Regions from separate parts of the Rhodoferax sp. XS2R6 genome, predicted to be linked through region 3. Evidence: predicted binding sites of a transcription regulator. Region 3 holds the regulator's gene; each other region holds the start of a gene.
The links. The regulator sigma-54, encoded in region 3, starts transcription at its own class of promoters, with help from an activator protein. The targets are predictions, from matches to a motif close to TGGCANGNAANCTGCTTT.

Region 1: a site for sigma-54 is predicted at 3,046-3,063, ahead of glnA (type I glutamate--ammonia ligase). Genes of this name have one in related genera too.
Region 2: a site for sigma-54 is predicted at 2,060-2,077, ahead of AC097A_RS13845 (ethanolamine ammonia-lyase subunit EutB). Genes of this name have one in related genera too.
Region 4: a site for sigma-54 is predicted at 2,606-2,623, ahead of AC097A_RS13300 (pilin). Genes of this name have one in related genera too.

What each region holds. Positions count from the first base shown of each region.
Region 1 is NZ_JBWMAY010000001.1:444,846-450,783, forward strand. It holds gene glnL (nitrogen regulation protein NR(II)) at 1-841, opposite strand, end outside; gene AC097A_RS02105 (hypothetical protein) at 890-1,402, opposite strand; gene glnA (type I glutamate--ammonia ligase) at 1,585-3,000, opposite strand; gene AC097A_RS02115 (competence/damage-inducible protein A) at 3,223-4,032, opposite strand; gene AC097A_RS02120 (EI24 domain-containing protein) at 4,029-4,880, opposite strand; gene AC097A_RS02125 (16S rRNA pseudouridine(516) synthase) at 4,884-5,633, opposite strand; gene AC097A_RS02130 (DUF3369 domain-containing protein) at 5,703-5,938, shown strand, end outside.
Region 2 is NZ_JBWMAY010000004.1:23,297-29,234, forward strand. It holds gene htpX (protease HtpX) at 1-103, shown strand, start outside; gene AC097A_RS13840 (NAD(P)/FAD-dependent oxidoreductase) at 191-1,996, opposite strand; gene AC097A_RS13845 (ethanolamine ammonia-lyase subunit EutB) at 2,103-3,512, shown strand; gene eutC (ethanolamine ammonia-lyase subunit EutC) at 3,518-4,363, shown strand; gene cysK (cysteine synthase A) at 4,378-5,295, opposite strand; RNA gene rnpB (RNase P RNA component class A) at 5,424-5,782, shown strand; gene AC097A_RS13865 (CBS domain-containing protein) at 5,831-5,938, shown strand, end outside.
Region 3 is NZ_JBWMAY010000006.1:22,966-28,903, forward strand. It holds gene AC097A_RS17330 (THUMP domain-containing class I SAM-dependent RNA methyltransferase) at 1-636, opposite strand, end outside; gene rpoN (RNA polymerase factor sigma-54) at 633-2,237, opposite strand; gene lptB (LPS export ABC transporter ATP-binding protein) at 2,237-3,013, opposite strand; gene lptA (lipopolysaccharide transport periplasmic protein LptA) at 3,010-3,618, opposite strand; gene AC097A_RS17350 (exopolyphosphatase) at 3,694-4,626, opposite strand; gene AC097A_RS17355 (thiol:disulfide interchange protein DsbA/DsbL) at 4,721-5,374, opposite strand; gene AC097A_RS17360 (SPOR domain-containing protein) at 5,443-5,938, opposite strand, start outside.
Region 4 is NZ_JBWMAY010000003.1:387,131-393,068, reverse strand. It holds gene AC097A_RS13310 (3',5'-cyclic-nucleotide phosphodiesterase) at 1-105, shown strand, start outside; gene AC097A_RS13305 (ATPase, T2SS/T4P/T4SS family) at 102-2,513, shown strand; gene AC097A_RS13300 (pilin) at 2,655-3,062, shown strand; gene AC097A_RS13295 (PglL family O-oligosaccharyltransferase) at 3,115-4,809, shown strand; gene AC097A_RS13290 (M48 family metalloprotease) at 5,481-5,938, shown strand, end outside.

The DNA of each region.
Region 1 (5,938 bases), on a different contig from region 3:
CGAACGTTACTTGCCGGGTCACACGGGTGCGAAACGTGAGGTTGGCATCCCCAGCGGCAATGCGCTCTGCGAGCGCCTGGCAGGCGTTGTGGGCGATGTTGAGCACGGTCTGGATCAGCTGTTCGCGGTCGCCTCGAAACTCGGGAATGGACGTGTCGTAATCACGCACGACACGCAAGCCGCGCGGGAACTCCGCGAGGATGAGGGAGCGCACACGCTCGCACACTTCATGGATGTTCACGTCGCCCACGAGGTGCGGGCGGCGGTGTGGGGCCAGCAGGCGGTCCACCAAGCTTTGCAGGCGGTCCGCTTCGTGAATGATGACCTGCGTGTATTCGATCAGCTCGGGCGACTCCATCTCCATTTCAAGCAGCTGCGCGGCACCACGGATGCCGCCCAACGGATTCTTGATCTCGTGGGCCAGGTTGCGGATCAGTTCTTTGTTGGTCTGGGCCTGCTCGGCCAGGCGCTCTTCGCGGTCCTGGCGGGCCTGCTGCTCCAGCGGCACCATCTCGATGATGATGTCTTCCGATTGTTCGGTGCGGGTCACGATCACATGCACGGGCATGGGTTCATGCGCAGCACGCTTGAGCCAGGCGTCGTAGCGCAGCGCGGCAAAGGCGTTCTCTGAGGCGCCTTCCAAGGCGCTTTGCAAAGACGCGGGCTCGGTAAACAGCTCGGCAAAACTGGAGCCCAACAGCATGCGGCGGGAGGTACCCAAGGCGTCCTCCAGGGCGGCATTGGAGAACAACACACGGGCATCCACATGGACCACGGCTACCAAAGTGGCGAGCAGGTCAAAAGACGCAAAGTATTCAGAAACGAATTCGGGTCGGTTCACGGCAAGAGACTTGGGAAGGCTGCGCGCAGTAGGCACGCAGCGACAGGCTTATTTGACGGAGGCCAGGGGCGCGTTGGATGCGGGCACACGGCCCAGTTCGCGGCGAATGCCGGCAATGTCGCTCTCGTTGCGGGCAATGGCGGCCTTAAGCTCGGCCACCCGGTCCAGGTATTTTTGGTGGTTGCGCGCCTCAGGCCCTAGCTTTTCGGGCTCGCCATTGTTGTATTCCTTGACGAGCTCAATCTGGCGCGCCTCGGCCTTTTTCAGCTCAGCTTCCAGAATCAAGCGGGCATCGGAGTCCTTGGCACGCTGGTCGGACGAATCAATACGTGGCGCCGCAGCTCCGCCACCGCTAGAAGCGACTTTGACTCCAGCGCTGGCCGCTGGCTTGGTGGACTGCACCACGGTCACATTGCCCCCGGAGACCAGCTTGCAGTTTTTGGCCTGCGCTTCAGTCACCGTGTTGGTGTACTCGTTACCACACCGGTAAATGCGGTCCTGCGCCAACGCAGAAGTGGCGCACGCCAAGGTCATCCAGGAAATCAAAAAGGTGGTTTTCATGCAGTGTCCGCGCCAACAGGGCCTAAGCGCTAGATTCAGTATGCGCCAAAAAGTGCCCAAAAACAAAAAGTGCCCCAGTATCCATGCGGATTGGACCGGAATCTGTGTCACTTTGTTCGCAAAAAAAAGGACGGCTTGCGCCGTCCTTTTGTCCTGCAGCGCTGCCATAACGGCAGCAGGCATTACAGGGAGTAGTACATGTCGTACTCAACAGGGTGCACCGACATGCGGTAACGGGTCACTTCTTGCATCTTCAAGTCGATGTAAGCATCGATCATGGAGTCAGTGAACACACCACCCTTGGTCAGGAACGCGCGGTCCTTGTCCAGATGCTCCAGCGCTTGGTCCAGGCTGTGGCACACGGTTGGGACTTTTGCATCTTCCTCGGGAGGCAGATGGTACAAGTCTTTGGTAGCAGCTTCGCCGGGATGGATCTTGTTTTCCACGCCGTCCAGACCCGCCATCAACAGGGCAGCAAAGCCCAGGTAAGGGTTCATCAATGGATCGGGGAAGCGGGCTTCCACGCGACGGCCCTTGGGGTTCGCCACAAAGGGGATGCGGATCGATGCGGAACGGTTCTTGGCGGAGTACGCCAGCTTGACCGGGGCTTCGAAGTGAGGAACCAGACGCTTGTAGCTGTTGGTGCCGGGGTTGGTGATGGCGTTCAGGGCACGTGCGTGCTTGATGATGCCGCCGATGTAGTACAGCGCGAAGTCGGACAGACCTGCGTAGCCGTCGCCGGCGAACAGGTTCTTGCCGTCTTTCCACACGGACTGGTGCACGTGCATGCCGGAACCGTTGTCACCGTGGTAAGGCTTGGGCATGAAGGTGGCGGTTTTGCCGTAGGCATTGGCCACGTTGTGCACCACGTACTTTTGCAGCATGGTCCAGTCAGCGCGTTCCACTAGGGTGGAGAAACGGGTGCCGATTTCGTTTTGGCCAGCGCCCGCCACTTCGTGGTGGAACACTTCAACCGGGATGCCCAGGGATTCGAGGATCAGGGACATCTCGGCGCGCATGTCTTGCGTGCTGTCGACAGGAGGTACGGGGAAGTAACCGCCCTTGGTGGTGGGACGGTGGCCGCGGTTGCCGCCTTCGAGCTTGGTGCCGGTGTTCCAGGGTGCTTCGTACTCGTCCACTTCGTAGAACGTGTGGTTGGGGTCAGTGCTCCAGCGGACGCCGTCAAAGATGAAGAATTCTGGCTCAGGACCGAAGTAGGCTGCATCGCCAATACCGGAGGCCTTCAGGTAGGCTTCAGCGCGCTTGGCAATGGAACGGGGGTCGCGGTCATAAGACTTGCCGTCCGAAGGCTCAACCACATCACAGTTCATGATGATGGTGGTTTCTTCGAAGAAGGGGTCGATGTTGGCGGTGTTGGGATCGGGCATGAGCAACATGTCCGACGCTTCAATGCCTTTCCAGCCAGCGATGGAAGAACCGTCGAATGCGTGGCCGGAAGTGAACTTGTCTTCATCAAAATGCGAGACGGGCACGGTGGTGTGCTGCTGCTTGCCACGGGTATCGGTGAAACGGAAGTCAACGAATTTGACCTCGTTTTCCTTCACCATCTTCATTACGTCTGCGACGGTCTTGGCCATCAAATACTCCTGTTGCACGGTTGTAAAAAGAATTGCCCTGCCCACAATGCAGCTTTTGTGCCAAAGGCCACGGCCCCGGCAATTAGGCAAACGTCCTTATTTTGCCCTGAGAAAACCCGCATTTTCGACAGTGCACCGTAAAGAAGCGCGCTGGTAACCCCCTGCGATGCCAACAAAGCACCAATTTGGTGCAATCAAAGAATGCACCAAAGGCATGCCTGTTTAGTTGCGCACCAATTCGGGGCCCAATGACATACCCATGTTTTGAAGGGCCATACGCAGTGCAGCAAAGGCCGGCTCCACCACTGCAGGTGCGCCCTTGACACCCAACTCGATGTGGCGCCCCCACTCGGGGTGGTCCACGCTGGGCAGACTGAACACCTTGATGGCGTAGTCGCGCTCCAGGGTTTCCATGAGCGGCGTGAGGGCCGACTCCATGGCACCAAAAACAATCACGGAACGCTCCAGATGCGCCTCACGCACAAACAGGTGGGCATAACGCGCATCCAGCACGGAGGCCACCATGGGCCAGGCCATCACCGGAAAACCGGGGACAAAGTGGACATGGCCGCCACCCTGGCCCAGACAACTGAAGCCCGGAATCTTGTTGTAGGGGTTGGGAATGATCTCGGCCCCCTGCGGAAACGTGCCCATGTTGAGCCGGTGCACATTGTCGGCACGGTCGGGTTCATATGGCAGGCCTTGCTCCTGGGCCACGTCTTGCATACGTTCGCGTATCAGCACCTCCGCCTGCGGATGCAGCACCAGCGGCAGGCCCAGCGCCCGGCCTGCACACTGGCGGGTGTGGTCATCGGGCGTGGCGCCAATGCCGCCAAACGAAAACACCACGTCCCCCGAGGCAAAGGCGCGCTGCAGGGTCTGGGTGATGCGTTCAGGGTCGTCGCCCACATAGTCGGCATAGGCGACAGACAGGCCTCGCGCCGACAGCAGCTCGATGGCTTTGGCCAGGTGTTTGTCGGCCCGTTTACCCGAGAGGATTTCGTCCCCGATGATGACCAGCCCAAAATTCATGGCAACTCCAACACATCCGCCACCGGCAAGGGTTCCTGCACAGCCACTGCGGCCTGTTCCAGCCGCAACTGCTGCAGCGCCGCCAGGCAATAGTGAGTGAACCAGAGCGACGAGAACGCAAAGATCAATGTGTACAGCCAAATGGAAAGGGGCACCAGCACCGGGGCCAGCGCCACCGCCACAAAACCGATCGACCACACCAGGCTGGGCGCAGCACCCAGGTAACCCGTGAAGATGCCCATGCCCAGCAACCACCAGCGGTGGCGGCGCATCAGGGTGTGGCGCTCCTCGGTCGTGGCGTGGTCTGCCAGCGCGTCAAACGCCAACACGCGGTAAGTGAGCCAGCCCCAAATGAGCGGAGGCAGCACCAGCACCAGCGGTGGCACAAACCACAGGGGCATGGACAGCAGCAAGAGCACCAGCGCGATGAGGCTGGCGCTCAGGCCCCACAACACGCTCACCAGGTACGACGCGCCCCCCGTGCGCTCCAGCGCGGGAAAGCGGCGTTGCGTGACCAGCCGCACGATCATGGGGGTCATCAAGGTAGCCACCAGCAGCAGGCTGGCAACCACAATCATCGGCGTGGCCAGTGCAATCACGATCAGCGGCACCAACACGGTCTTGAGCTTGCCCGCGCCAATGGATTCGAGCCAGGCCCAGAGCTGGTTGAGCAGGTCCGAGGATTCCAGCAGCCCCTGCACGGCGGCCAGCGCGGGGTCCATGTAGAAATAACCCAGGCCGGCGATCAGACCAATCACCAGCAACAGCGGCAGCAGGGAGAGCCCGATCACCTTGGGGTGCAGGCAGTAGGCAACCGAGCGCCAAAACGCATCGAGCATGGCATTCATGCTTTACTCCTTGGCTTGCACAGCCACCAGCTCTTCGGCGCTGAGCCAGCGCCATTGGCCAGGGGCCAGATCGGCAGGCAAGGCCACACCACCGATGCGGGAGCGGTGCAAGCCCTCCACGCGGTTGCCCACCGCGGCCAGCATGCGCTTGACCTGGTGGTACTTGCCTTCGGTCAGGGTCAGGCGCAGGTGAAATTCGCTCACAGCCTCGCAGGCAGCGGCGCGCACCGGTGCCGGGTCGTCGTCCAGCACCACACCGGCTAGCAGCTTTTGCACTTGACGCTCGTCCAGCGCATGCTTGACGGTGACTTCGTAGACCTTGGGCACATGGTGTTTGGGTGAACTCATGCGGTGGATGAACTTGCCATCGTCCGTGAGCAGCAGCATGCCAGTGGTGTCCTGGTCCAGCCGGCCCACCGCCTGCACGCCCTGCACTGCCGCTTTTTGCGGCCGCAGGCGCAGAGGCGATGGCAGCAAGGTGTAAATGCTGGGGTAGGTCGAAGGTTTTTGCGAACACTCGGTACCGGCCGGTTTGTGAAGCACCAGATAGGCCTTCTCAAAGTACTGCCAGTCCACACCCTGCACCTTGAAGCGCAGGCCCTCTGCTACAAATTCTGTAGCTGCTTGCGCAATAGTGACGGGGGCTAGAGCACTATCTGGCATATAAACCTGAACCAGACCCTGTTGGATCAAACCGGCGCAGACCCGGCGCGTGCCAAAGCCCTGTGAATAGAGAATTTCCTGAAGCTGCATGGTCCCTAGTATCGCAGCCACAATCCGATAAACTGCAAAGCGTCCCCCCGCCCAACGAAAGCCCGCCTCATGTCTGATGATTTGGTGTTTAGTGACGAGCAAGCCGAAACCAGCAGCCGCAAGGCCCTGCCGCCCTGGCAGATTCTGGTGGTGGACGACGAGCCTGCCGTGCACGAAGTCACCAAGCTGGTCATGTCGGACTTTGAAATGGACGGGCGTGGCCTGCACTTCACCCACTGCTACAGCGCCGCCGAAGCCCGCATCGTGCTGGCAGAACGCACCGACATTGCGCTAATCCTGCTCGA
Region 2 (5,938 bases), on a different contig from region 3:
GAGCGTGGCGGCCATGGGCATTGCCGGTGGCATTGGCCAGCTGTTTTCCACCCACCCGCCGATTGAAGAGCGTATTGCCGCGCTGCAAGCCTCTGGCAACTGAGTCTGGATAGTTGGGGGCGGCTGGTGCTGCGCCCACAACCCCTTTGCGCCCCGCGTGCAAAGGGGTTTTGTTTTTGGGGCGGTGTGTTTAGGCGTGCTGGAGCCAGTCCAGCGCCAAGGCTTCCGCCACCTTGATGCCGTCCACCCCGGCGGACAGGATGCCGCCCGCGTAGCTGGCGCCTTCACCGGCCGGGTAGAGGCCGCGCACATTGGTGCTTTGTAGGTCGTCCCCGCGCGGCATCTTGATAGGGCTGGAGGTGCGGGTTTCCACGCCGGTCAGCACCGCGTCGGCCATGTCAAAGCCCTTGATCTTCTTGCCAAAGGCGGGCAGCGCCTCCCGCAGCGCGGCAATCGCGTAGCCAGGCAGGCTGGGCGCCAGGTCGCCCAGCTTCACGCCGGGTTTGTACGACGGCGTCACGCTGCCAAATTCTGTCGACGGTTTGGCCGCAATGAAGTCGCCCACCAACTGGCCCGGTGCTTCGTAGGTGCCACCGCCCAGCGTGTAAGCGCCACTCTCCAGCTGGCGCTGAAACGCAATGCCTGACATGGGGTGTGCGGCCTTGGGGTCCTGGGCCTTCATCGCGGCGGCTTCGGCCGCGTAGCGCTGGCCTTTGTCGTCACCAAAGGCGTGCACAAAAGCGGCCACGTCATCCGGGTAGTCGGGCGGGTCGATGCCCACCACCATGCCGGCATTGGCATTGCGCTCGTTGCGCGAGTACTGGCTCATGCCGTTGGTGACCACACGGCCCGGCTCGCTGGTGGCGGCCACCACGGTGCCACCAGGGCACATGCAGAAGCTGTAGACCGCACGCCCATTGGCCGCGTGGTGCACCAGCTTGTAGTCGGCCGCGCCCAGCAGCGGGTGGCCCGCGTGGCGGCCCCAGCGTGCGCGGTCAATCACGCCCTGCGGGTGCTCGATGCGAAAGCCCACCGAGAAGGGCTTGGCATGCATGGCCACGCCGCGCTCGTAGAGCATGGCAAAGGTGTCGCGCGAACTGTGGCCCAGCGCCATGACCACGTGGCTGGCAGGCAGCTCGTAGCGGCTGCCATTTTGAAGGTTTTCGACCTCTAGCCCCCGTAGAGATTGCGCAGACAGCTCCTGATTTAATAGCACATCGCTCACGCGTTGCTCAAAGCGAATTTCGCCGCCTAGCGCGATGATCTGCTCGCGGATGCCTTCCACCACCTTCACCAGCTTAAAGGTGCCGATGTGGGGGTGCGCTTCGTACAGGATCTCGGCCGGGGCGCCGTGTTGCACAAATTCGTGCATCACCTTGCGGCCCAGAAAGCGCGGATCCTTGATTTGGCTGTAGAGCTTGCCGTCCGAAAACGTGCCGGCCCCGCCCTCACCAAACTGCACGTTGCTCTCGGGGTTCAGCGTCTTCTTGCGCCACAGGCCCCAGGTGTCCTTGGTGCGTTCACGCACCGGCTTGCCGCGCTCCAGCACGATGGGTTTGAACCCCATCTGCGCCAGCACCAGCGCCGCAAACATGCCGCAGGGCCCAAAGCCGACCACCACGGGGCGCTCGGGCAGCTCGGCCGGCGCCTGGGCGACAAAGCGGTACGCCATGTCGGGCGTGGCGCCGATGTGCGGATGGTTGGGGAACTTGGCCAACACCGGGGCCACGAGGGCCGGGTCAACCAGCGTGATGTCCACGATGTAGACCGCCAGCAAATCCGCCTTGCGCGCATCAAAGCTGCGTTTGAAGACGTGCAGGCCGGCGATGGCCGCCACGTCCATGCCCAGCGCTTGGGCGCACAGGCGTTTCAGCGCGTCCATCGGGTGCGCCACGGGCGCGCGGTCGGCCTCGGTCTCGGTGGGGGCGTCGGCGGCGCGGCGCGCCTCCACGGGCAGGGCGGAGAGGGGTAGTTTGAGTTCGGTGAGGCGGATCATGCTGGGGCTCGTGGTTATCAAGCAAGGCCGGGATTTTAAAGGGGAGCGCGCCGCAGTGCGCGCAGGCACGTTGATTGCTTGGTGTGTTGCGCCGCCATCCACCACCATGCCCCACGTGCCCAGCCACCCCTATTCCCACACCCTGGGTTCTCGTACCTACGGGTTTCGCGATCTCAAAGACCTTATGGCCAAGGCCACGCCGCTGCGCTCGGGCGATGTGCTGGCCGGGGTGGCCGCCCACAGCGCCCAGGAGCGGGTGGTGGCGCAAATGGTGCTGGCTGCACTGCCACTGCGCACCTTTTTGAACGAGGCGCTGGTGCCCTACGAGGAGGACGAGATCACCCGCCTCATCCTCGACAGCCACGACGCCGCCGCGTTTGCCCCCATCCGCCATCTGACGGTGGGCGACTTTCGCGACTGGCTGTTGGGGGACGCGGTGGACAGCGTCACGCTGGCCGCCATTGCCCCCGGCATCACGCCGGAAATGGCGGCTGCGGTGAGCAAGATCATGCGCAACCAGGACCTGATCCTGGTGGCCAAGAAGTGCCGCGTAGTCACCGCCTTTCGCAGCACCATCGGCCTGGCAGGCCGCATGGCCACGCGCCTGCAGCCCAACCACCCGACCGACGACACCACGGGCATTGCCGCCAGCCTGCTGGATGGCCTGCTCTACGGCAGCGGCGATGCGGTGATTGGTATCAACCCCGCCACCGACAACGTGGCCCAGGTGGTCAAGCTGGTGCACATGATGGACGACATCATTCGCCACTACGCCATTCCCACCCAGTCCTGCGTGCTCACCCATGTGACCAACTCCCTGCAGGCCATCGAACGTGGCGCGCCGGTGGACCTGGTGTTCCAGTCCATCGGCGGCACCGAGGCTACCAACCGCAGCTTTGGCCTGAACCTGGCGCTCCTGGCCGAGGCGCGCAGTGCCGCCCTGTCCTTGAACCGTGGCACCGTGGGCGACAACGTGATGTATTTCGAAACCGGGCAGGGCAGTGCCTTGTCGGCCAACGCGCACCATGGCATGGACCAGCAGACCTGCGAAGCCCGCGCCTACGCGGTGGCACGCCACTACAAGCCGTTGCTGGTCAACACCGTGGTGGGCTTCATCGGCCCGGAGTACCTGTTTGACGGCAAGCAGATCATCCGCGCCGGGCTGGAAGACCACTTTTGCGCCAAGCTGCTGGGCCTGCCCATGGGCTGCGATGTTTGCTACACCAACCACGCCGAGGCGGATCAGAACGACATGGACGTGTTGCTGACCCTGCTGGGCACGGCAGGCTGCAACTTTGTGATGGGAATTCCGGGTTCGGACGACATCATGCTGAACTACCAGACCACCTCCTTCCACGACGCGCTCTACGTGCGCCGCGTGTTGGGCCTGCGGCCTGCGCCCGAGTTCGAGGCCTGGCTGCAGCGCATGCAAATCTTCAGCGAGGCCGGCGCGGACTTTGCCCTGCACGCGGACGTGCCCCCGGCCTTCCAAAAAGCCCTGCTGCAGCTGGCATGACACCCATGAGCGACCCGCACGCCCCCGTCACCCCCAACCCCTGGGCCAGCCTGCGCCAGTTCACCGATGCGCGGATTGCCTTGGGCCGCTCCGGCGTGAGCCTGCCCACGGCGGCACAGCTGGCCTTCCAACTGGCGCACGCCCAGGCCCGCGATGCCGTGCACATTGCACTGGACGCCCCGGCCCTGGCCGAAGCCCTGCACGCCGCCTGGCCCGAGGCGCCGCCCCCCTGCCTGCTGCTGCACAGTGCGGCGCTGGACCGCAACCACTACCTGCAGCGCCCCGACCTGGGCCGCCGCCTGGATGCGGCCTCGGTGGCCTTGCTGGAGGGGTTGTACCGGCCTGCGGGCAGTTTGGGGGATAGCGCGGGCGAGGCTGAGCGTCCCTACGATCTGGCCTTAGTGGTGGCCGATGGCCTGTCGGCCCTGGCCATTGCACAGAATGCCGTGCCTTTTTTGGCCGCCTTGCACAGCCGCCTGCAGGCGGACGGTTGGCGCGTGGCCCCGTTGTGCATTGCCCAACAAGCGCGTGTCGCCCTAGGCGACGAGGTAGGTGAGCGCCTGGGCGCCAAAGCGGTTGTGGTGTTGATTGGTGAACGCCCCGGTCTGAGCTCGCCCGACAGCATGGGTCTGTACCTGACCTGGATGCCGCGCATGGGCCTGACCGACGCCAGCCGCAACTGCATTTCCAACGTACGCCCAGCGGGGCTGGGCTACGAGGCGGCGGCGTTCAAGTTGCACTACCTGCTGACCCAGGCGCGCCAGCGCCAGCTTTCGGGGGTGGACCTGAAAGACGATACGGGCGAGCAGGCGCTGACGGCTTCAGGCCGGGCCAACTTTCTGCTGGCCTAGCCCGGGTTTTTGCCTCAGGCGGGCAGGTAGCCGTCCACCGACAAATAGCGCTCACCGGTGTCGTAGTTAAAGCCCAGCACGGTGCTGCCTGCGGGAATTTCAGGCAGTTTTTGGGCAATGGCGGCCAGCGTGGCACCGCTGGAAATCCCCACCAGCAGGCCTTCTTCGCGCGCGCTGCGGCGGCCGTATTCGCGGGCCGGCTCGGCATCCACCTGGATCACACCGTCCAGCAGCTCGGTCTTCAGGTTCTTGGGAATGAAACCGGCGCCAATGCCCTGGATGGGGTGGGGCGCAGGGGCGCCGCCGCTGATCACGGGAGAGGCTGTGGGCTCCACGGCATAGACCTTGAGCTGGGGCCATTGGGCCTTGAGTACCTGGGCCACGCCGCTGATGTGGCCACCCGTGCCCACGCCGGTGATGAGCACGTCCACGCCCTTGGGGAAGTCCTTGAGGATCTCTTGCGCGGTGGTGCGTACATGCACGTCGATGTTGGCGGGGTTTTCAAACTGCTGGGGAATCCACGCCCCCGGGGTTTGCTCGGCCAGCTCTTGGGCGCGGGCAATGGCGCCCTTCATGCCTTTTTCGCGTGGGGTCAGGTCAAAGCTGGCGCCATAGGCGAGCATCAGGCGGCGGCGCTCGATCGACATGCTGTCGGGCATGACCAGAATCAGCTTGTAGCCCTTGACCGCGGCCACCAGGGCCAGGCCCACGCCGGTGTTGCCCGAGGTGGGCTCGATGATGGTCGCGCCGGGTTTCAGGGCCCCGCTTTTCTCGGCATCTTCCACCATGGCCAGGGCGATGCGGTCCTTGATGGAGCCACCGGGGTTGCTGCGCTCACTCTTCACGTACACCTGGTGCGTTGTGCCAAACAGTTTGTTGATGCGAATGACCGGCGTGTTGCCAATGGTTTGCAGGACGTTGTCGAATGCCATGAAGTGTCTCCGAGTGGGGGAATCAGGCCGCCATTTTGGACCCAATGTTTGAATTCCTTGCGACACTTTGGGCATATCCATATGCCGCCGCGCGCGGGGCTGGCGGCGAGGCGCGATAATCGAGGGGTGAAGCCCGCCAGACCACCGCTGGTGCAATCTGGGAAACCAGGCACTGGAGGAACGTCCGGACTGCATAGGGCAGCGTAGCAGTTAACGACTGTCCACTGACAAGCTGTGCACGCAAGTGCATGGCCCTAAGGTGAGGATTAGAGCAACAGAGACGAGTCGGTGTGGGCGAAAGCTCCCATCGGGTGAAACGGGCAATCTCTACGCGCAGCAATACCAAGTAGGCCAACGTTGACGGGGCCCCCGGAGTTGGCGGGTAGGTAGCATCGAGCCGTTTGGGTGACCAGCGGCCCAGAGTAATGGTGGTCACGTGGGGGGAAACCCCCATGCACAGAATCCGGCTTATCGGTGGGCTTCACACTTTTTTTGTTGTATGGTTAGGTCTTCACAGTCATTGGGAGATGGAGCCATGCGACCGATTCTTGAACTGTTGGAAAAACAAGGTGGCGCCATCTGGAGCCTGAGCCCCGGGGACAGCGTCTACAACGCACTGGAAATGCTGGCCGACTGCAACGTC
Region 3 (5,938 bases):
CGTGCCGCTGCCGCAGCAGGGGTCATACAGCGGCATCAAATCGTCGTCGCCCGAGGCCCAGCCGCTGGCGGCGATCATCGCCGCGGCCAGGGTTTCTTTCAGCGGCGCGTCGCCCTTGTCCTCGCGCCAGCCGCGTTTGAACAGCGGTTCGCCCGAAGTGTCGATATAGAGCGAGCAGCTGTCGGTGGTCAGGTGAGCGTAGATGCGCACATCGGGCCACTGCGTGTTCACGTCAGGGCGCACGCCGCCCGCCACTTCGCGGAAGCGGTCACACACGGCGTCCTTCACCTTGAGCGCGGCAAAGTTCAGCGAGGTCAGCGGGCTGTGCTGCGCGGTCACCTCAACCTTGATGCTCTCCTTGGGCGTGAACCATTGCTCCCATGGCACTTGCAGGCCGGCGCGGTACAGGTCTTGTTCGCTGCGGTATTCGGTGTACGACACCAGCACCAGCACGCGCTGCGAGAGGCGGCTGTACAGGTTGAGTAACATGGCGTGCGCAAACGAGGTGCGCACCGCCACACCACCGCGCTGCTTGGTCACGCAGCCGGGCGGCAAGCCGGTGATTTGCAAAATCTCCGGCGACAGGTACTCCTCCACGCCAGCGGCGCAGGGGAGAAAAAGGGTCAATTGGTTCATAGCGCTTTGCGGAGTGAGGCGGGGGCGATCTTCAGGCCCTCGCGGTATTTGGCCACGGTGCGCCGGGCGCATTCGATGCCCTGCTCTTTGAGCATGTCAGAGATCTGGTTGTCACTCAAGGGCTTTTTGGCGCTCTCGGAGGCGATGAACTGTTTGATGAGCGCACGCACCGCGGTGCTGGAGGCATTGCCGCCGCTCTCGGTGCCCAAACCAGAGCCAAAGAAGTACTTGAGCTCGAAGGTACCAAACGGCGTGGCCATGTACTTGGCCGTGGTCACGCGGCTGATGGTGGACTCGTGTAGCCCCAGCTCGTCGGCAATTTCGCGCAGCACCAGCGGGCGCATGGCCAGCTCGCCGTGGGTGAAGAAGTTTTTCTGCCGCTCCACGATGGCCGTGCTCACGCGCAGGATGGTGTCAAAGCGCTGCTGAATGTTTTTGATGAACCAGCGCGCCTCCTGCAGGCGCTGCTGCAGGGCGGCGTGGCCGGCACCGTCGCGCCCCCCGCGGTGGTTGCGCAGCACGTTGGCGTAAATGTCGTGCACCTTGAGGCGCGGCATCACCTCGGGGTTGAGCTGCACGCGGAACTTCGGCATGCCGCCGACCTTGCCAATCGACACCACCAGTACGTCGGGCACCACGATGTTGCGCTCCACGTCGATGAAGCGGCGTCCGGGCTTGGGCTCCAGCCGCGCGATGAGCGCTATCGCTTCGCGCACCAGCGCATCGCTGCCCACGCCCATTTGCACCAGGCGCTTGATGTCACGCCTGGCCAGCAGGTCTATGGGTTTGCTGCAAATGCCCAGCGCCACCCGCAGCAGCTCGGCGCGTTCGTCTTCACCATCCACCTCGGCCTGGGCCAGCAAGGCCTTGATCTGCAAACGCAGGCATTCGCCTAGGTCACGCGCGCCCACGCCCACGGGCTCCAGACTGTGCAGCAGGCCCAGCGCCACCGTGAAGTGGTGCACCAGGTCTTGCAGCTGTTCTTCGTCGCCAGGGCTCAGGCTGCGCGCCAGCTCTTCCAAAGGGTCTTCCAAGTAGCCATCGTCGTTGAGCGATTCGATCAGGAAGCGCAGCGCGGCCGCATCGGTAGCATTGGTGCGCAGGCTCAGGGCCTGGCGGTGCAAAAAGGCCTGCAGCGATTCGGTGGAGCGCGCCAGCTCGGTGGCGTCTTTCTCTTCGTCATCACCCAGGTTGTTGGCCTTGGCGTCCACGCCCCACTCGCCATCGTCGGGCGTCATTTCGGTGGTGCCGTCGCCTTCCCAGTTGGGTTCGTCGCTGCTGCTCAGCGGCGTGGCTTCTTCGTCATTGCTGCTGGTGCTGGTCGAGGTGGCGTAGTCCGCCACCGCACTGGGTGCGTAATCCACCTCGCTGCTCTCGGACAAGCGGTCGCCTTCGCTGACCGTGGCATCCACGGCATTCAGCCCAAAGTCTTCGCGCTCGGCCCGGTCCTCGGTCAGCTCCAAAAACGGGTTCTCGTCCAGCATCTGCTCCACTTCCTGGCTGAGCTCGAGCGTGGAGAGCTGCAGCAGACGGATGGACTGCTGCAACTGGGGCGTGAGCGCCAGGTGTTGGGAAACGCGTAAAGACAGCCCTTGCTTCATCACATTTTGAAATGCTCACCGAGATAGACACGGCGCACATCGGCGTTGTTCACGATCTCGGAGGGGGTGCCCTGCGCCAGCACATGGCCGTCGCTGATGATGTAGGCGTGGTCGCAGATGCCCAGGGTCTCGCGCACGTTGTGGTCGGTGATGAGCACGCCGATGCCACGGCCCTTGAGGAAGTTGATGATGCGTTGAATTTCGATCACCGCAATCGGGTCGATACCGGCAAACGGTTCGTCCAGCAGGATGAAGCGCGGCCGCGTGGCCAGCGCCCGCGCAATCTCCACACGGCGGCGCTCGCCGCCCGACAGGGCCAGCGAGGGCGACTCGCGCAGGTGTTCCACGCGCAGGTCTTGCAGCAGCGCGGTCAGGCGCGCTTCAATCTCGGTCGACTTGAGCGGGTTGCCCGCCTCGTCGCGCTGCAGTTCCAGCACCGCACGCACGTTGTCTTCGACATTCAGCTTACGGAATATCGAGGCTTCTTGCGGCAGGTAGCCCAATCCCAGGCGCGCGCGGCGGTGTATGGGCATGTGTTCGATGGACTGACCGTCGATGGTGATGTCGCCCGCGCTGGCGCGCAGCAGGCCCACGATCATGTAGAACGAGGTGGTCTTGCCCGCACCGTTGGGGCCCAAGAGGCCCACCACCTCGCCAGTGCGCACGGCCAGCGATACGTCCTTGACCACCTGGCGTTTGCCATAGGACTTTTGCAAATGCCGGGCTTCCAGCCGCCCGGTGCTGGTGTCCGGGGCTTCTTGGATGGGCGCACTCACTGGGCGGCCTTCTCAAGTTGCGGCGTGGCACGCAGGGTAGGACTGGATTGGGGGGTGGTGGGTGCTGGGGCGTCCGGTTTGGGTGTCAGCATGGCGCGCACACGGCCCGCGGGCGCGGTGGCACTCTTGGGTGCGCCGTCTACGGTGAACTTGTCGCTGAGGTTCTCATACAAGATGGCCGCACCGGTCACCTCATCAGCCAGCGTGGCACCGCGGAAGCGACGCAGCTGGGCCTTTTTGATGAAGCGCACGGTGTCGGCCCGACCGTCATATTCGATGGTTTCGCCATCGCCTTCAATGAATTCGTCCAGCCCATCACGCTTCTGGCGAAAGAACGCCGGGGTGGCCGCCGAGCCGGTTACCAAGCCAAACTGGTAACCATCGGGGTCCTGGCGCACTTCGAGCTGGGCGCCGCGGATGACGATGCTGCCCTTGGTCAGCACCACATTGCCGGTAAAGACGCTCACCTGCTTCAAGTCGTCATAACGCAGGGCATCGGCCTCCACATTCATGGGCTTGTTGCGGTCGGCCTTTTCGGCCCAGGCGTACCCCGCCACGCTGGACAGGACCAGCCCCAAGGACACCGACAGAATAGTTTTTTTCATAAAGGCACGAAACTTGCTCGAAAAGCGCTTCGGCCATTGTACCGAGCGCTTTGCGCATTTCGCGCCTTGGCTGACTCAGCCGTCGGCGTTAATTTTTTTGACCAGCGCCTGCAGCACCTCGGCCGCGCGGTCATTCTCGACCTGGCAGGTCCCCGCGTTGGCATGGCCGCCCCCACCGTAGCCCAGCATGAGCTCGCCAATATTGGTTTTGGAAGTGCGGTTGGTGATGGACTTGCCGGTGGCAAATACGGTGTTTTGCTTCTGCAAACCCCACAACACGTGGATAGAGATATTGGTCTGCGGGAACAGCGCGTAGACCATAAAACGGTTCACCGCAAAGATGGTGTCTTCGTTGCGCAGGTCCAGCACCAACAAGTTGCCCTGCACGGTGGAGCAGCGCAGCAGTTGCTCCTTGGCCTTGGCCGCGTGCTCAAAATACAGCTCCACACGCTCCACCACGTCGGGCAGTTGCAAGATTTTTTCGATGCCATGGTGGCGGCAGTACTGGATCAAATCCATCATCAGCTGGTAGTTGCTGACGCGGAACTCACGGAAGCGGCCCAGGCCCGTGCGTGAATCCATCAGGTAGTTCAGCAGCACCCAACCCGTGGGAGCCATGATTTCATCGTGGCTAAAGCGAGCCGAGTCGCCCTTGTCTACCGCTTCCATCATGTCGTGGAAGCGCGCCGGGAAACGGTTGGTGCCGCCGTAGTGATCAAACACCACGCGTGCGGCCGAGTCGGCGTCGGGCAGGATGATGTGGTTGGGGCGTTCGCCGGTGTTGCGCACCGTCTCGGACTCGTGGTGGTCAAAGGCCAGATGCACGCCGGGCACATAGGGCAGGTTGGTGGTGATGTCGCGGTCGGACACCTCCACCTTGCCGTCCTGCATGTCCTTGGGGTGGACGAACTTGATGTCGTCGATCAAGTCCATCTCGTTGAGCAGAACCGCACACACCAAGCCATCAAAGTCACTGCGGGTGACAAGCCGAAATTTCTGGTGCGCCATGGGAACAATCTCCACAAAGGTTGAATGGGTGCCAAACCATTCTAGCCCCGCCCCTTGCGGGCTGGCGCCATTCCCGGCGTAAAAACCCGGGGGCTTAGCGACCGGCGCGCACGTCGGCCACCAGCACGTCCACCACCTGCAGCGCACGCGGCATAGTGCCCGCCATGGAGCCATCGGTGTAGTAGCGCCCGGCCACGCCCAAGGCAGGGACACCCTCAACCTTGTAGGCGTTTTGCAGCTGGGTGGCCTTGGTGACCTTGGTCACCACGGTGAAGGAGTTGTACTGCTGCACAAACTTGGCTTTGTCCACGCCCTGCTGGACCACCCACTCCAGAATCGCCTCGCCGCTGGCAAGGTTCTTCTTCTCCACGTGGATGGCGGCGAACACCTTGGCGTGCAGTTTTTCCACCAGCCCCATGGCTTCGAGGGTGAAATACAGGCGCTGCTGCGGTGCAAAGCTATCCTGAAAGGCAACAGGCACACGGCGCAACACTACGTCTTTGGGCAACTTGCCAATCCAGGCCTGCAGCGTGGGCTCGAACGCATTGCAGTGCGGGCAGTTGTACCAAAAGAACTCCACCACTTCGATCTTGCCGGCGCTGGCTTCCACAGGAGCACGTGGGTCCAGCACCTGGTAATCGGTTCCCGCCTTGGGTTTGCTGGCTTGGGCTTGTACCGATGTGCCCAACAAAGTGGCCGAGGCCACGGCAGCACCAGTGGTCAGTTGCGTGAATTCGCGTCGTTTCATGTCCATCTCACTTGTAAAGAGGCTGGTGGGACAAAGCCCCACCCAGAAAGTTCCTGTTGGGCCCGCGCTTAACGCTGGACCCGGACCAACGCGGTCTCCATGCCAGCCTTGTCCATTTTGTCCTTGGCCTTGTCCGCATCGTCCTTCTTGTCAAAAGGTCCCACGCGCACCCGGAACACCGGACGGCCCGATTGTTCGCGTTCGGAAATTTTGGTTTCTATCCCGCTCAGGGACAGCTTGGCGCGGTGGCTCTCGGCGTCTTCAGCCTTCTGGAAGGCTCCGACCTGCACAAAGTAGACAAAGGCATCGGCCTCTGCGGGCGCCGCGGTTTTGGCCTTGGCCAGATCTCCCAGCGGGTCTGCCGACATGGCGGGCTTGACCTCGCCCTTGGCATCGGGCTTGGTGACCTTGGCATCTGCTTTGGCATCGGCCTTGGGTTCGACTTTGGCCTCGGTCTTTGCTTCGACCTTGTTTTTGGCGGCCGACGCAGCAGACGCTGGCGTGGTGGCCGGAGGCACTGCGGGGGCAGGATTTTTGCCATACAGGATGGCGTTAGGGTCCCAG
Region 4 (5,938 bases), on a different contig from region 3:
CTGATCATGGCGGAGATACAGCGCTTTGATCAGACGCAGCCTTTTGGCCCGGATGTCATGCATGACATCCGTTGGTTGCGCGCGGGACAGGAGTTCGATCTATGAGTTCAGTCATCCAACCCGCAGGCGCAGAGCAGGCATTTTTTGAATCACAAAAACTGCCGTCCAGAAAAAGAGGGATGACGTTTGAGGCGCTGTTCTACCGCCAACTGCATCAAGTTACCGCACGTATTCACGAAACTGAAAATATCGAGCAAATCATGCTCGAAACCAGCCAGGAAATTTGCAAACTGCTCAATGCAGACCGGTTGACTTTATACGCGGTAAGTGAAGATCAGGCCTCCATTGTTTCCAAAATCAAGACAGGTTTGAACAGTAGTCGGGACTTGAAGTTACCCATTTCTCCGCAGAGTCTGGCGGGATACGCTGCTTACAGCAAGGCCGCGCTTAATTTGCTCGACGTCTACGATGAAGAGGCGCTGCGGCGTATCCATCCTGCTTTGTCCTTTCTGAAGGAGGTGGACAAGCGTTCGGGCTACCGGACCAAGCAGATGTTGGTGGCTCCAATCATGGATGGAAATAGCCTGCATGGCGTTTTGCAGGTTATCAACAACAAAAATGATGAGCCCTTTGGTGAGTTGGAGGTGGATGGTGTCACCGAACTTTGCAAGACGCTGGCTACTGCGATTCGTCAGCGTCTTAAAAAGACCACCGAAGGCAGTGGCGTTAAAAAAGCCACCAAGTTTGATAGTCTTGTCGCAGACGGTCTGCTGGCAGAGCAAGAACTGCGTAACAGCATCGAAGAGGCTCGCTCGGAAGGGCATTCGATTGAGGCGACCTTGATGTCCGACTTCGGGCTTAGTCCAGCTTTGTTGGGCGGAGCGTTGGCCAAGTTTTTTGGTGTGGCCTATGAGCCCTTCAATGCGGGTCGCATACGTTCTGAGATGTTGCATGGGGCGCTCAAGCGTGAATTCATCGTGGAGCAGGGATGGATTCCTTTGGAGGAGTCGCCTGAGGGGTTAGTGATCATGTGCCTGGATCCAGAGGCCGTACGGGGTTCGCGGGTCGTCCCCCAGGTGTTCCCTAGGTCTAGCAAATTCTCTTACCGCGTCACAACCCAGACGGAATTCAAAGACACATTGGCCCAGTTGTTTGGTGCATCGGCAGACAGCAGCACCATCGACCAATTGTTGGCGGACATGGACGGGGCGCCGATTGACGATGGCTCCAATGATGACTCCCTTGAGTCCGCTGCTGCGGACAACGAGTTGGTCAAGTTCGTCAACAAAGTGATCATCGACGCCTACAACCAGAAAGTATCGGACATTCATATTGAGCCGATGCCAGGCAAACTAAAAACTGGTATTCGTTTTCGTATCGACGGGAGTTTGGTTCCCTATGTGGAGGTGCCCGCGCACTTTCGCCAAGCAATGGTCACGCGTCTCAAGATCATGTGCGATCTCGATATTTCGGAGCGCCGCAAACCGCAGGACGGAAAAATCAAGTTCAAGAAGTACGGTCCACTGGATATAGAGCTTCGCGTAGCCACCATTCCATCGGCGGGGGGGGTTGAGGATGTGGTGATGCGGATTTTGGCGGCTGGAGAGCCCATTCCGCTGGAAAAACTTGGGTTGACGGCCCACAACAAGGCGAGACTGGAAGCAACTGTTAGCAAACCTTATGGTTTGTTTTATGTATGCGGCCCTACAGGCTCCGGTAAAACAACTACCTTGCACTCGATTCTGAAGTTTCTGAATACGCCGGACACGAAGATCTGGACGGCGGAGGATCCGGTTGAAATCACGCAAAAGGGTTTGCGCCAAGTACAAATCAACAAGAAAGCGGGAATCGACTTTGCGCTGGTCATGCGCGCGTTCTTGCGTGCGGACCCTGACATCATCATGGTGGGTGAGTCGCGCGACAAAGAAACCGTGTCGATGGGGGTGGAGGCCTCCTTGACCGGGCATATGGTGTTTTCGACCTTGCACACCAACTCCGCGCCTGAGTCTATTACCCGCCTACTCGATATGGGGATGGACCCCTTCAACTTTGCAGATGCACTCTTGGGCATCTTGGCGCAGCGGTTGGCCAAGAAATTGTGCGATTGCAAGCAGGCTTACATGCCGGAGGCGGAAGAGCTCCGCTTGTTCGCTGCGGAGTATGCCGAGGAACTGCGCCACTCCCAAGCGTGGAAGGCAGACTATGCGGGCGAATCCAAGAAGATGATTGACAAATGGGTGCAAGCCTACGGTGAAGGCGGTCAACTCAAGTTTTATAAAGCCGTTGGTTGCGATAAGTGCAATAGCTCAGGCTACAAAGGCCGGGTCGGCCTGCATGAGTTAATGGTCGCGGATGACGCTGTAAAGAAGCTAATTCAGGAGCGGGCTCGGGTGGCGGAGCTGTTTGCTGCGGCTGTTGAAGGAGGCATGCGGACCCTCAAGATGGATGGGATGGAGAAGGTGATGATGGGGCTGACCGACTTGAAGATGGTTCGGCAGGTGTGTATTAAGTGACAAAAATGTTCTTCGCTCGGTGAGCGGGCGTGTCAAATCACCTTCTGGTGTACATAAAAGACGTTTTTGCTGGCGATTTCATGATTTCGGGTTGGCACGAAGTCTGCTAAATATTTGCCCTCACACTTTTTGGAGATTTTTATGAAGCGTTCTATGCAAAAGGGTTTTACCCTGATCGAATTGATGATTGTGGTTGCGATCATCGGTATTTTGGCTGCGGTGGCTTTGCCTGCGTACCAAGACTACACCACCCGCGCCAAAGTAACTGAAGTGATGTTGGCTGCGTCATCGGCAAAAAATACAATTACGGAAGCGGCGGCTACCTTGACTGCAATGCCTGAGGCAGCTAGTGTAACAATCGAATCTCAGGCGTCGCGATATGTGTCGGGCGTTACATATGCATCTGGGATTATTACGGCGACAGCAAGGGGTGACAATAATATTGCTGGCAGTACAATCACTTTGACTGGTGCCTATCTGTCGGGCCAAGTGACATGGACTTGCGATGGAACAATACTGGCTAAGTATCGTCCAGCTAGCTGCAAATAAATAGGCTAGTGGCTTATTCAAGGAGCTCCCATGGGAGCTCTTTTTATTTTAAATGAACAAAAAAAATATCGGGGCAGTAATTTGGGCGCTCCTTGTATCGCTTGCCTGGCTTATACCAAACCACTATCAACCATGGACGAGTTTTCACTCGGATGCTTGGGTCGCTTTGATAGGGGCACTCACTTTTTTACTGTTAGTTTTTGGTAGAAAAAAAACATTAACTTGGCCGCTGTTCGCTATAGTCACTTTTTCTCTTTGTTTTGTGCCTTGGATACATTACGCCACTGGCTTGTTGGTATTTGTAAGTCAAGCTTGGATGACATCAGCGTACCTACTTGGATTTTCTTTAGCAATCGTTGTCGGTGCTAATTTAGAAAAACGGATGCCTGGGGTGTTGCCCGATGCGCTTTTGGGGGCGATGGTCTTTGCTTCGATTGTATCTGTCGGATTATCGTTAGGGAGTTGGGCTGAGGTACTTGAAACTGGACTGAATGACTATCTCAGCATGGGGTATTCGGGCGGGCGGCACTATGCGAACCTAGGGCAGCCAAACATGCTCGCGTCATTATTGCTATGGGGGGTGATTGGGTGCTTCTGGGCGTATTCGAAAAAAATCATTAACATTCAGATCGTCCTGGTTGCAAGTGCATTTCTCGTTCTTGGGATTGTCCTAACTAAGTCTCGAATGGCATATGTTGTAGGGTTCGTCATCCTGTCCATTGTGCTAATTTATGAACGATCAATCAAGCTTGAAAAAATAAAATTTATTAGCTTGATTTTGTTGGCAGTATTTTTCTTAGGGGTATATTTTTTCCAATGGATGGATGTCTATTTCTTTCAGCGAGAAGGAGGTGCTGAGTATGTGAGAAGTGCGCTCCAGGGCGATGTCCGATTGACGGCTTGGGAGCTGTTTTTAGATGCGATTTGGAATCGCCCTTGGTTTGGATATGGCTGGACTGAGGTGATTAACGCTCAAATCGCGGTTGCACACAAATTTCCGAGTATGGGGGGGATGTTTGGCCATACACATAATATCCTTCTGGATATTTTTGTTTGGCTTGGAATTCCCTTAGCATCCTTGGTGGTGATTTTTCTCGTGGTTTGGTTTGGTCATGTGTTGAAAAATATTAAAAATGAACAAGACCTGCTGTTGCTACTTTTGTTAATAGTGGTTGGCGTGCATTCGATGTTTGAGTATCCATTGCAATATGCAACCTTTTTGATTCCAACGGGTATGGTAGTCGGGGTGATTGGTGTTCGCGTTGCAATGAGTTTTTCAGTTGAAATTAATAAATCAATTGTTATTGGACTTATTCTGGCGTCTACTTTTCTCTTGTTTGGACTTGTAAGAGATTATTTGAGGGTGGAGGAGAGTTATAATAAATGGCGATTTGAGCGAGCGGGCTTGGTGTATCCCATGGCAAGTGTACCCAATGTTCCTGATGTCATTTATTTGACACAGTTCAAGTATTGGCTTGAAATGGTGCGAATCAGGCCACACACTGGAATGACCCAAGTAGAGTTGGCGTTGCGTGAAGATGTTGTACGAGCTTACCCCTCTCCTGGGGCAATTTATGAATTGGCGCTTGCTTATGCACTAAATGGACACCCTGATAACGCTATATTTTGGTTAAATCGTTTGTGCAAATTAGCGAATGATTTGGAGTGCGCTGCATTAAAAAGTGCGTGGAATGTTCAGCGAGATAGTAATTCATTGGTGGAGAAGATACTTTGGTCGGTTGAATAGTGCGCACTCTTCATCGTTAATAATGTAGATGTCCCACTTGCTTGATATATCGAAGGACCCAGAGGCTGCGTATCACATGTGCGTGAATCAGCTGACTAATTAGTATTTATGTTGACTGCGTTCTGAAAATTGTTTTTGCTTACCAATATTATTGATCAACTGTATCGTTCATCACGAATGTAGTCAATAAATATGGCTTTGACATGGATTTAATCGAAGAGAGTCTGCGTACGTATTTTGGCAAGAGAGGCCCACATTAAATCTGATGTAGATACTGTCTAAAATTGAGCATCTGCTTTGGGTGGTAACGCTCTAGTTTTAGGGGTGTGTGCTCTTGATGGGTTGAAGAACGATTTTGCACAAGTATTAAGGTTATTTGCTTTGTCTAATTTGTGTATGGTGACGGCCAATTAATTGGGGGCATGAGTGTGGGGGCGAAACTGGTAGCAGTGCTGCAAATCACTAAAAGTATTCAAGGGACATCAAAACGACCGATTGCGCTTGAGCGCACTGTCGAAATCTTATTGCCTGACAGTCGGTGGTCTGTCATCAAGGTTGATGATTGGTTGCTGGGGCAATTCCAAAGGTTTTTGCGTAAGTCCATTTACTACTCTGTAGTATTGGCTTTGGTGGTTTTTAATGGGCCGCTAGTGGCGGCACAGAATACAGAGGTGTTGTCTAACACATTGCCCAATCTAGGCGACACCACCGCCATCACCCCCGCAGCCGAGCGCCGCCTGGGCGACCGCATAGCCCGTGAGCTCTACCGCGATCCAGACTACCTCGACGATGCCGTCATTGGTGAATACGTGCAGGGTATCTGGCTGCCGCTGATGGCAGCAGCGCGTGCGCGCGGCGAGTTGCCGCCTGAGCTGGATGCGCAGTACGCCTGGCGGGTGTTGTTAGGGCGTGACCGTTCGGTCAATGCGTTTGCCTTGCCAGGGGCTTACTTTGGTGTGCATTTGGGGTTGGTGGGCGTTGTCACCAGCCGTGACGAATTGGCTGCGGTGTTGGCCCATGAATTGAGCCACGTGACACAGCGCCATATCGCGCGACTGATCACACGCCAGAATGAACAAACACCCTGGCTGATTGGGGCCATGATTTTGGGCGCGATGGCTGCCAGCAA